Regions from separate parts of the Streptococcus sp. 27098_8_82 genome, predicted to be linked through region 1. Evidence: predicted binding sites of a transcription regulator. Region 1 holds the regulator's gene; each other region holds the start of a gene.

What was found. The regulator Rex, encoded in region 1, represses fermentation and respiration genes when NADH is low (regulators of the CRP and FNR family bind a similar motif). The targets are predictions, from matches to a motif close to TTGTGAANTANTTCACAA.
Region 2: a site for Rex is predicted at 1,664-1,681, ahead of O3627_RS04800 (1-propanol dehydrogenase PduQ). Genes of this name have one in related genera too.
Region 3: a site for Rex is predicted at 1,116-1,133, ahead of adhP (alcohol dehydrogenase AdhP). Genes of this name have one in related genera too.
Region 4: a site for Rex is predicted at 1,285-1,302, ahead of adhE (bifunctional acetaldehyde-CoA/alcohol dehydrogenase). Genes of this name have one in related genera too.

The regions. Positions count from the first base shown of each region.
Region 1 covers NZ_JAPVYB010000001.1:588,478-591,627, reverse strand. Annotated here, with positions in the region: gene O3627_RS02900 (cysteine desulfurase family protein) at 1-386, shown strand, start outside; gene O3627_RS02895 (DUF1831 domain-containing protein) at 388-735, shown strand; gene O3627_RS02890 (DUF4649 family protein) at 852-1,073, shown strand; gene O3627_RS02885 (redox-sensing transcriptional repressor Rex) at 1,198-1,845, shown strand; gene O3627_RS02880 (gamma-glutamyl-gamma-aminobutyrate hydrolase family protein) at 1,870-2,562, shown strand; gene radC (DNA repair protein RadC) at 2,631-3,150, opposite strand, start outside.
Region 2 covers NZ_JAPVYB010000002.1:299,483-302,632, reverse strand. Annotated here, with positions in the region: gene cobT (nicotinate-nucleotide--dimethylbenzimidazole phosphoribosyltransferase) at 1-482, shown strand, start outside; gene O3627_RS04805 (cob(I)yrinic acid a,c-diamide adenosyltransferase) at 495-1,094, shown strand; adenosylcobalamin (AdoCbl) riboswitch at 1,355-1,503, opposite strand; gene O3627_RS04800 (1-propanol dehydrogenase PduQ) at 1,814-2,956, shown strand; gene O3627_RS04795 (BMC domain-containing protein) at 3,053-3,150, shown strand, end outside.
Region 3 covers NZ_JAPVYB010000006.1:72,827-75,976, forward strand. Annotated here, with positions in the region: gene O3627_RS09480 (DUF1361 domain-containing protein) at 1-40, opposite strand, end outside; gene O3627_RS09485 (Cof-type HAD-IIB family hydrolase) at 137-949, shown strand; gene adhP (alcohol dehydrogenase AdhP) at 1,167-2,186, shown strand; gene O3627_RS09495 (PTS sugar transporter subunit IIB) at 2,648-3,150, shown strand, end outside.
Region 4 covers NZ_JAPVYB010000005.1:49,313-52,462, forward strand. Annotated here, with positions in the region: gene O3627_RS08785 (hypothetical protein) at 1-380, shown strand, start outside; gene O3627_RS08790 (hypothetical protein) at 377-994, shown strand; gene adhE (bifunctional acetaldehyde-CoA/alcohol dehydrogenase) at 1,352-3,150, shown strand, end outside.

The DNA of each region.
Region 1 (3,150 bases):
CGGCGGCTCTGTCAGATAGCACGGAACATCTTGAGGAAAATCTAGCGCATGCGCAAGACTTAAAAGACAGCTTACTTGCTGACTTATCGGACATTGAACATTACTTAAATGAAAGTCAGCCAAGCTTGCCATATGTCATCAATTTGGGATTTCCCAATCAAAAGAATGACCTGCTTCTGCTTCAAATGGATTTAAATGGATTTTCCATTTCAACAGGCTCAGCCTGCACAGCCGGAGCTATACAACCCAGTCATGTCTTGCAGGCTATGTATGGCAAGGATTCCAACCGCTTGCATGAGTCTATTCGAATCAGTACTTCGGACCAAACGACCCTGCAAGAGATTCAATCATTTACAAAGAAATTAAAAGAAATTTTAGGAGGATAAGATGGCCTTTCAAACATCTGTTAGCTTAGCAAACTGTGAATATACCTATTCACTTCACCCAAATGTCAAGAAATTCACCTTACGCGACAATACATTCGCTGAAAGCAAGGTTGGCAACTATGAACTCTCTCGTCTGTTGGAATCTGTTCCCAACAGCGGAAATGGTTTTTTGCTTAAAATCATCGTCAATAAAGATTTGAATGGCTTCAAAATCAATATCACTGACAAATCAGGCCTGCGCTTGGTCAATATTTTCAAATCAGAAGATCATCACATTATCCAGCAAAAATTTTATTTCTTGATGGATAGCTTGGTTGAAAGAAATATTTTTGAAAAGACACCACAATAAGCAAGATTCTCGCAATTTTGCTTTTTTGGTTTTGACACTTCAAAATTTAAACGAGCTTGACTTCTACTTAGAACACTTGAAGAAAAGATCAACCGAACCCAAAGAAAGGATTAACAATGGTTGAACTGACCTATTTGGACTCATATAAGGTGAAACGGACACTTACCTATGAAGACTTCGACGAATTTCTTCTCGCCTTCTCTGGCTGCGTCACAGTTCCTGACTCTCTCAAAGTACTTTCCATCACTTATAATGGACACCAGCTGCCATTTACAGGGTTAATCGGCGACTTGTACCGCCAGATGTACCAGTTAGACTTAACTCCCTATCAGGACTAATCTCTTCGCAACTGCAACATAACTTAAACGTTAACTCTTTTCTTTTTTAGTGCATTAAACATCCTTAATTAGTTGATTTTTTCACAAACTTCCTATAAAATAGAATTAGAAAGGTTGTGATTTTGTGAAAACTGAAAAAAATACTACAATTCCTCGAGCAACAGCTAAGAGACTGTCGCTCTACTATCGTATTTTTAAACGGTTTAATGCTGAGAAGATTGAGAAAGCCAACTCCAAGCAAATCGCTGAAGCTATTGGCATTGACTCTGCCACCGTCAGACGAGATTTTTCTTATTTCGGTGAACTTGGCCGCAGAGGATTTGGCTATGACGTCAAGAAATTGATGAACTTTTTTGCTGACCTCTTGAACGACAATGCTATCACCAATGTCATGATTGTTGGTGTCGGTAACATGGGGCGGGCTCTGCTGCACTATCGTTTTCATGAGCGCAATAAAATGAAGGTTGTAATGGCTTTCGACACAGATGACCATCCAGAAGTTGGCAGCACAACCAGCGATGGGATTCCTATCTATGGAATTTCCCAAATCAAAGAAAAAATACAGTCAGGAAATGTGCAAACTGCCATCCTAACTGTACCTAGCGTAAAAGCCCAAGAAGTTGCATCTATCTTAGTTCAAGCAGGTGTGAAAGGTATTCTCTGCTTCTCGCCAGTAAATCTATCCCTACCTAAGGACGTGGTCGTTCAGTACGTTGACCTGACTAGCGAACTGCAGACTCTGCTCTACTTCATGAGAAAAAATGAACATTAATTTGAAAGGGGTATTGAACACTCAATGAGTAAACCAATTATTGGAATAACCGGAAATGAAAGAGAAATCCCAGACGATCACTTCATCTATATGAGCTATACGGCGACAGGATTCGTTGAGGGAGTTAAAGAAGTTGGCGGAATTCCAATGATTTTGCCAATCGGTGATGAAGAAATGGCTAAACAGTATGTTTCCATTGTTGACAAATTAATTATCACAGGTGGTCAGAATGTATGCCCTCAATTCTATGGTGAAGAGAAAACCATTGACAGCGATGATTATCTACTCAAACGGGACATTTTTGAATTAGCTTTAATTAAGGAAGCTCGCCGTCAAAATAAACCAATTTTCACCGTCTGCCGCGGAACCCAACTTTATAATGTAGCTCTAGGCGGTACTCTTCATCAAGATATTGAAGATCATTGGCAAGATAGCTCTGCTGAGTACACAACTCAAAGCATGGTGACCAAGAATGGCTCTATTCTGCATGAAATCTATGGCCCTGCATCTGAAATCAACTCCTTCCACCACCAAAGTATCAAGGATTTAGCGACCGGCCTAGAAGTCATTGCCTATGATCCTCGAGATAAGATTATTGAAGCCATCACTTCTACTGATGGTAGTCCTTTCCTTGGCGTCCAATGGCACCCAGAGTTCTTATTTGGCTCCAGAGAAGGAGACTTAGCTCTGTTTGATTATGTTGTCAATATTCTTTAAAAACCTCTACTCCTAGATAAACTTCTTTTCAACATGAATAGAAGTTTTTTATATTCAAGTAAATCAAATTATATCATATCTGTCTCCTCTCGGTAGCTATAGTAACTGACCTTAGAGACAATCAAATGATCCAAAAGGACCAAGCCCATCATCTCACACGCTTCTTTCATATGCTGGGTCACCTCATCGTCGTTTCTGCTGGGAATGACTGAGCCTGATGGATGATTGTGCACCAGTATGATAGATGTCGCCAGATGCTTAAGAGCGTAGTGGAGAATTTCTCTCGGCTCAGCAATGCTTCTGCTGACTGTCCCCATAAAAATAGTCTGCTGATGCAGAATTTGATTTTGACTATTAAGATAAATAGCAACCAAGCACTCCTGCCTCATATCTCCCAATTCCTGCTGCATCTTCTGGGCTAATTTTTGACTGCCCATAATCTGCTCTTTCTGCAGAACCTCTGCTCGGTTAATCCGACGTCCTAATTCGATAATGGCCTGCAGCTCCACAGCCTTAATCGGACCGATTCCAGAAATAGTCTGCAATTCCTGCAAAGTTAAATACTTAAGATCGTTCAAACTGGAAATC
Region 2 (3,150 bases), on a different contig from region 1:
CAGGCTATGGAGCTGGTCTGACTCAGGATATGAAGACTCATAAAACTGCCGTTATCCAGCAGTGTTTGGATCGTCACGCTCCTTATGGAGATATTCTGGATCTGACCGCTAAGCTTGGTGGGCTAGATATGCTGTCTATGGCAGGCACTCATCTCGCTTGTGCCCACTATCAGCTGCCATGTGTAGTGGACGGTCTTATCTCTCTGACGGGGCTTTTGATTGCCCATCAGCTGACCCCTCATGTCTTGGACTATAGCTTTGCTTCCCATGCTTCGACGGAGCCTGCTTACAGACTGGTCAGTGACTTTCTAGGACTTGAGCCCATGCTTTTGCTGGACATGCGACTGGGTGAAGGCTCAGGCTGTCCTTTGGCTTTCTTTCTGCTGGAAAATGCTGTCTATACCATGGAGCATATGCCAACCTTTGCAGAAGGCAGTTTGAAAGAAGAAGATTATGTTGATATTCGCAAAAATGTGACTTAAAGGAGGAAAAATATGCAACTCTATACAAAAACAGGTGACAAGGGCTTGACCAAGCTAGTTGGCGGTCAAAGTGTCGCCAAGGATGCAGAACGAGTTAATGCTTACGGAACCATTGATGAGCTTAACTCTTGGATTGGTTATACTATTACCAAGCTGGACAAGGATGATAAGCTGAGAGATGAGCTGCTCCAGCTACAGCATTATCTCTTTGACTGTGGTTCAGACCTCTCTACTCCTAAGGGAGTTTACCCTTATAAGGTCGATCAGCAGCTGATTGACTGGATTGAGGAGAGGATTGATACCTACGCAGAAATTCCACCGGCTCTGGAAAGGTTTATCCTGCCAGGCGGTGACGAGATTGCTTCCATGATTCATGTGGCTCGGACCATTGCAAGACGGGCAGAGCGTCATATCGTAGGGGCCATGTGGACTACGGAAATTAACAATAATGTCCTGATTTTTGTCAATCGTCTATCAGATTATTTCTTTGCCTTGGCTCGAGTAATCAACTTTACTAAAAACCAAGAAGACATCGCCTATGAAAGAGGTGCTAAGGTCTTCCACAATATCACCAAGGCAGATGTTGAGCGTTGGGCAAGCAAACGCCAGTGACAAAAAGAAACAGAAAAAGTTCTGTCTTTCCCAATTGACTCCTACTGAGTCTTGGAAGGACAGAACTTATTTTGATATTCTAAAAAAGAAAGCCGCCTATACATCATCGTATCTTCATGCTAAGCTTCGTTGATTAGCACTAGCTTTCCAATTATTGACTCTGCTCCTTTGCAGAAAGACAAGTGAAACCTCATCTTTAGAAAATTAACGTACTTAAACGTAGAGTCAATAATGGAAACTAAGCTAAAATGTTTGTTCCAAACTGACATCACTACCTTACATCGAGGCATGAAATCTACTAAAATTTAAGAATAAAGACCTGACTTAAAGCTGAAAAGCTTATCACAGTGGCGGGACCGCGCTGGATTTGCACCAGACTTCCATATCCTTAAAAGTACTAAAATCAATTTCCTAGTAACTAGATTGTAACACCTTTCACAGGGAATTACAAGGAAAATGAACTAAATTTTAATAAAAATTTAATTCTTCAAATAAGCTTGGCTTTGTAAGGAGATGCGGCACTAAAAACTTCTTATATTAATGACTTTTTTATTGCCTTGAAAGCGCTTTTGTGTTATAATTCAATATAGTACAAAGGGGTACTGAAGATAAATAAGCAATGAAGCTATATGAAAATGCTGTGACGTGTGTAGGGGAGCAGTCTTATTTTCATATAGTTTCTTTTTGTTTAAAAATAGATACAACAGAAAGGAGAAAAGATGTATAAGATTTCCTATAAGACTGAATTGCATGTGGGCAAGGGCGCTCTGCAGCAATTAAGCCATTATAAAAACGAGCATATTCTAGTCGTTGCCGATCCTTTTTTGAAGACATCTGGCACGTTGGATGCCATTTTAGCCAACTTTGATGACAGCAATGACATTGTTGTTTTCACAGACATTATGCCTGATCCGCCAATCGAAACGGTTGTGGCTGGTATCAAGAGTGCAGGAGACAAGCCAATCAGCATTGTGCTTTCTATTGGCGGCGGCTCTGCCATTGATGCTTCCAAGGCTATGTATTATTTTGCCAAGAAACAGGGTGCCTTCTCAGAGGCCATTCTCATCGCCATTCCGACGACAAGCGGAACTGGATCTGAAGTAACGTCCTTTTCTGTCATCACGGATGCAGAGAGAGGTACCAAATATCCTTTAGTGACCAAAGAAATCCTTCCGGATGTTGCAATCTTAGATGCGGATTTGGTTCTGTCACTTCCTGGTAACATCACGGCTGACACTGGAATGGATGTACTGACCCATGCCATTGAAGCTTATGTATCGACCAAGGCTACGGACTTCTCTGATGCCTTGGCTGAAAAGGCAATCAAGCTGGTCTTTGAATACCTGCCTAAAGCCTACAAAAATGGTCAGGATGTAGAAGCGCGTGAAAAGATGCATGCAGCATCCACTCTGGCTGGTATGGCCTTTAACACAGCTTCTTTGGGTATCAATCACAGTCTGGCACATGCGGCAGGAGCTAAGTTCCATGTACCTCATGGTCGTTTAAACAGTATTTTAATGCCCCATGTCATTCAATATAATGCTGGTATCGAATTCAACAATCGGAACCGGCAGGCGACAGACAAGACTGTAGCAAGTCGCTATCAGGATATTGCCAAACTACTGGGATGCAGTGCTTCAAGCCCTGTGTCAGGAGTGAGACAGCTGGTTGAAGCTATCAAGAAGCTGCAGAGAAAGTTGGAGATGCCAACTTCTCTCAGAGAATATGGTGTGAAAGCAGATGCTTTTGCTCAGTACAAGGTAGAAATTTCAGAAGCTGCTCTGCATGATGGCTGTACTCCGACTAACCCTCGCGTCCCTACGGCAGAAGAACTGCTTAAAGTATTAGAGAAAGCGTTTTAATCCTCTGAATTGCTGTTATGCCAAAATTATTGTATAATGATTAAGAGCGTGCAGTACACTTCTGAAGGTTTAAAATCATGAAGAAGGTTTACTAAATTGGAAGAAAAACAAAGAATGATACAGGAATACGTTCCTGGGAAACAAGTGACCTTGGCGCACCTTATCGCTAATCCTGATGAAGTCATTTTTGAAAA
Region 3 (3,150 bases), on a different contig from region 1:
ACGGTTTACGCATACGAAAAGCTCCTCCTTGCTGTGTCATAATTGTGACTGATTAGAGCACCATTATAACATAAGTCGTGTTATTTACACTGAATTCTGTTATAATAGTCTGTATTATCACTGAAAAGAGACTCACATGACAAAAAAAGTAATCGCTGTGGATTTGGACGGAACCTTGCTGGATTCTAACAGCAACCTGTCTGACTTCACCAAAGAAACCATCAAAAAAATTTCCCAAAAGGGCCACAAGGTCATTATCACAACAGGCCGTCCCTACCGCATGGCTTTGAAATATTATAAAGAATTAGAGCTCAATACGCCCATGATCAACTTCAACGGCTCTTTAACTCACATTCCAGAAAAGAAATGGGACTTTGAAAAATCGCTGACGCTGGATAAGTCCTTTCTGCTGGATATGGTTCAGCGCAAAGATGAGATTGAAGCGGATTTCATTGCTGGCGAATACCGCAATAAATTCTATATCACCAATCCCAACGAGGAAATCGCTGATCCCAAGCTCTTTGGCATCGATGCTTTCAAACCAGAAAACCAGTTTCAAGCTAATCTGGTAACGGAGAATCCTAACGCCATTCTCCTGCAGACGCGAGCAGCTGATAAATATGCTCTGGCAGAGGAAATGAATGCTTTTTACCAGCATGAACTTGCCATCAACTCTTGGGGCGGACCGCTCAACATTCTCGAGTGTGCTCCAAAAGGGGTCAATAAGGCCTTCGCCCTTCAATACCTGCTTAATGTTCTCAATGTAGATCGTAAAAATTTGATTGCCTTTGGCGATGAGCAAAATGATACTGAGATGCTGTCCTTTGCTGGCACCGGCTATGCCATGAAAAATGCCAATACTGACCTGCTGCCATACGCCGACCAGCAGTTGTCTTTGACTAACGACCAAGATGGCGTCGCCCACGAGCTAAACAAACTCTTTTTATAAAAGTAGACAATTAGGCAAACTCTGTTCGAGAGTTTGTCTTTTATTTTTTGTATTCTCTCGACCTCAATCATGCTCAAAAGCTTTAAAAATCGGAGCTTATCCGCAGTACCATAGTTTTAAAGGTTACTTTTACTTGAAATTGTAAGCGTTTGCCATTTGTTTGAGTTTGTGATATAATTAACATAATTGAAAACTAAATAACAGGAGGAAACTACTTATGAAAGCAGTTGTTGTAAATCCAGAAGGAACCAATGTCCAACTCATCGAAAATAAGGAACTTCGTCCTCTTGAAACAGGGGAAGCTCTCGTTGACATTGAATACTGCGGTGTCTGCCATACTGATCTGCACGTCGCGCATGGTGACTTTGGCAAGGTACCGGGTCGCGTTCTTGGCCATGAAGGTATCGGTATTGTCAAAGAAATCGCTCCAGATGTAAAAAACCTCAAAGTCGGAGACCGCGTCAGTGTAGCTTGGTTCTTTGAAGGCTGCGGCGCTTGTGAATACTGTACAACTGGACGCGAAACCCTTTGCCGTACTGTAAAAAATGCTGGTTATTCTGTTGACGGTGGGATGGCAGAGCAATGTATCGTAACAGCCGATTATGCTGTCAAAGTTCCTGAAGGACTGGATCCTGCTCAAGCTTCTTCTATCACTTGTGCCGGTGTAACGACCTACAAGGCTATCAAAGAAGCCCAGCTGCAACCAGGCCAATGGACAGTAATCTTTGGAGCAGGTGGATTGGGTAACCTAGCGGTTCAATATGCCAAGAAAGTCTTTAATGCCCATGTTGTCGCTGTTGATATCAACAATGATAAGCTAGCTTTGGCCAAAGAAGTAGGTGCTGATATCGTCATCAACGGCCATGAAGTTGAAGATGTCGCTGCTCTTATCCAAGAAAAAACTGGCGGTGCGCATTCTGCAGTAGTAACAGCCGTTTCTAAAGTTGCCTTCAACCAAGCTGTTGACTCTGTTCGTGCTGGCGGTCGGGTAGTTGCCGTTGGATTACCATCTGAAATGATGGATCTAAGCATTGTCAAAACCGTTTTAGATGGTATCCAAGTCATCGGTTCCCTCGTTGGAACACGCAAGGACTTGGAAGAAGCCTTCCAGTTTGGCGCTGAAGGTTTGGTAGTTCCTGTCGTTCAAAAACGCCCAGTTTCAGATGCAGTGGATGTCTTTGACGAAATGGAAGCGGGTACCATTCAGGGACGTATGGTACTTGACTTTACACACTAATCCTTTAAAGCATGCCAGTCCCAACATTTACCAAGCTCTTGGAAACGTATGATGGACAGACTTGATATTATTTAGAAACTTTTGCCATTATAGAGGGAGACTAAAGACATAAGATACGATTTTTTGTCTTTGGTCCTCCTCTTTCTTTTTTGATAAATAAACACTTTCTCAAACACGATTCTTTTCTTTCATTTCAAAAGTCTCTTTCATATTATTTCAACATTTTTTCATATATTAATCTGTTGTATTTTCTGTTTTCCTAATTTATTAAAACATTTCTATAGCTAAGGTTTGCTTATACCTATATTTATCAGGTGTTCAACAAATACTGACATTTTTGAAAGAAAAAGTCGTTTTTAGGAACAAACGCTTGCATTTTTCATGAAAACGTTTTATAATAAACTTGCCTTAAAGTTTTCTTAAAACTTAAGTCAAACATTTTATAAGGAGGAATGTCAATAATGAGTATCGGAATCATTATTGCTAGCCACGGTGAATTTGCTGCTGGTATTCATCAATCAGGTTCTATGATTTTCGGTGAGCAGGAAAAAGTACAAGTTGTAACTTTCATGCCCAACGAAGGACCAGATGATCTCTATGCAAAGTTCAATGACGCTGTGGCTTCGTTTGATGCGGACGATGAAGTGTTGGTCTTGGCTGACCTTTGGAGTGGCTCTCCATTCAACCAAGCTAGCCGTGTCATGGGTGAAAATCCAGACCGCAAGTTCGCTATCATTACAGGCTTGAACCTGCCTATGCTGATTCAAGCTTATACAGAAAGGATGATGGATGCCAATGCCGGCGTTGAGGCTGTAGTGGCCAACATCATCAAAGAAGCCAAGGAAGGAGTCAAAGCTCTGCCTGAAGAGCTGAACCCTGCTGCTGAAGAAGCAAATGCTCCTGCTGCAGCTGCTCCAGTTGCCCAAGCAGCAATCCCTGAAGGGACTGTAATCGGTGACGGCAA
Region 4 (3,150 bases), on a different contig from region 1:
ATATTAAGGAATGTATTGAAATTAATTTTGAAGATGCAGTTGCTACAGATTATAATGAAAAGGGGGACTATCTCCGAATTTTAACCAGCCATCTGGAAGTTTTGACAGTTGATAAACGTGCTATGTATATTATGGCGCTTGAGATTGCAAAGGTGATTGACGGGCAAATTAGCGAAAATGATAAGGCTAGCTGGTTGACAATTGAGGAGTTTAAAAGAAAACATGAGGCTATTCTATCTCTAACTTTTGAAGAAGCAAAAGAACTAAGTTTGACAGAAATTCAAACGATGGATGTTGTAGACGACCCTCTTTGGGAGGAAGAAGCTACTCGTCGAAAAGAATACATACTAGCACATGGAGGCGATATCTCAGATTTATGAGACTATACATCAATGGTGATTATACTAGAAAAGTGCCATTTGGCTACAGAGAACTCGCATGGAAAATGTGGTTTAAAGAAAGAAATGGCCAAAAAATAAGTTTCTCAAATGTCGGGGATGACGAGATGTTGCAAAATGACTTCTATTTATCTTTGCGGTTAGATAAGTGGGGAGCAAGTGGCTCTCGTTGGAAAGATGTCAAGGTTAAAGGTGGCAGTGCAATCAATTCCCAAAAATATGAAAATATTGATTTGGATTATGAGGGAAGTTATGAAAGCGACGGTAGAGAAAAGGGCAAATATTTAAGAATCGCTTCTAATTATCTGGATGTTTTAACAGTTGATAAACGAGCTATGTATATTATGGCACTTGAAATTGCGACTGCTATTGACGGTCAAATTAGCGAAGATGATAAGAAAACATGGCTGACAATTAAGGAATTCAAGGAAAAACACGAAGATATCTTATCTCTAACCTTTGAGGAAGCAAATGAGATGAGTTTGGAAGAAATTCAAACGATTGACGCTATTGACGATTCCATATGGGAAGAATTGGATAGGAAGCGCGAAGAATATATCAAAATACATGGTGAACGTGTTTATGATGACGATTGAGATTATTATTAAAAATGGGAATTAAGGTTCATCTTTTAGATGTTTATAAAGTAAAGATCAGCTCGATTCGTCCGAGCTTTTTATATTTAAACCAAGAAAGCGCTTTCATATATTATGTGAAAACAAAAGTATGTGAAATCTCTAAAAAATTAAAAAAGTTTTTCACAAAATAGACAAAAATAATCTAATAAATCAGCGCTTGTTTTCTAATATTCACAAAATAACAGGAAAAAGTTTGTGAATGTTAGGTGAAAGTGTTTACAAGAGTCATTAAATGGGTTATAATTGAATTGTGAAATATTTAACAAAGGTTAGTGTTCTTCATCTAACCTAAGGCAAAACCATTGGAGGAATAGAATGGCTGAAAAGAAGAAAACGGTAGAACAAGAAGACAAGGCTTTGGCAGCGCAAAAGCATGTCGATGAATTGGTGCAAAAAGGTCTGGTTGCACTAGAGGAAATGAGAAAGCTGAATCAGGAACAGGTGGACTACATTGTAGCCAAGGCCTCTGTAGCAGCTTTGGATGCTCACGGGGAGTTGGCCCTGCACGCTTATGAAGAAACAGGACGCGGAGTTTTTGAAGACAAGGCAACGAAAAACCTTTTCGCCTGTGAACACGTTGTGAATAATATGCGCCATACGAAGACTGTTGGCGTTATTGAAGAAGATGATGTAACTGGTTTGACCCTGATTGCGGAGCCAGTGGGTGTTGTCTGCGGTATCACACCGACTACCAACCCGACTTCAACCGCTATTTTTAAGGCTTTGATTTCCTTAAAAACACGTAATCCGATTATCTTTGCTTTCCATCCATCTGCTCAAGAATCATCTGCTCATGCAGCACAAATCGTGCGTGATGCTGCGATTGCAGCAGGTGCGCCTGAAAACTGTGTACAATGGATTACATCGCCATCTATGGAAGCAACTTCTGCCCTTATGAACCATGAAGGAATTGCGACTATCCTTGCGACAGGTGGTAACGCAATGGTGAAGGCAGCTTACTCATGTGGTAAGCCAGCTCTGGGGGTTGGTGCCGGAAACGTACCAGCTTATGTGGAAAAATCCGCTAATATCCGTCAAGCAGCGCACGATATCGTTATGTCTAAGTCCTTTGACAATGGTATGGTCTGTGCCTCTGAGCAAGCCGTTATCATTGATAAGGAGGTTTATGATGAATTTGTAGAAGAGTTCAAATCATATCATACTTACTTTGTAAATAAGAAAGAAAAAGCTCTGTTGGAAGAATTCTGCTTTGGTGCTAAGGCAAACAGCAAGAACTGTGCTGGTGCTAAGCTCAATCCGGATATCGTTGGTAAGCCAGCCACTTGGATTGCAGAGCAAGCAGGCTTCAGCGTGCCAAAAGATACGAATATCTTGGCCGCAGAGTGTAAAGAAGTTGGTGAAAAAGAGCCATTGACACGTGAAAAACTGTCACCTGTAATCGCTGTGCTCAAGTCTGAATCTCGTGAAGACGGTGTTGAAAAGGCCCGTCAAATGGTAGAATTCCATGGTCTTGGTCACTCAGCTGCTATCCATACAGCGGACGAAGAGTTGACCAAGGAATTTGGTAAGGCTGTCCGTGCTATCCGTGTTATTTGCAACTCACCTTCTACTTTCGGCGGTATCGGAGATGTTTATAATGCCTTCCTGCCGTCACTGACTCTGGGCTGTGGTTCTTATGGTCGCAACTCAGTTGGTGATAACGTTAGTGCTGTGAATCTCTTGAACATCAAAAAAGTAGGAAGACGTAGAAATAATATGCAATGGATGAAACTCCCTTCAAAAACTTACTTCGAGCGTGACTCTATCCAATACCTGCAAAAATGTCGTGATGTGGAACGTGTCATGATCGTTACAGACCATGCGATGGTAGAGCTTGGTTTCCTAGATCGTATCATCGAACAACTCGATCTTCGTCGTAATAAGGTTGTTTACCAAATCTTTGCAGACGTAGAGCCAGATCCAGACATCACAACAGTTGAACGTGGTACAGAGATTATGCGTACCTTCAAACCTGATACAATCATCGCGCTTGGTGGTGGTTCACCAATGGACGCAGCCAAAGTCATGTGGCTCTTCTATGAACAACCAGAAGTGGACTTCCGTGACCTTGTGCAAAAATTCATGGATATCCGTAAACGTGCCTTCAAATTCCC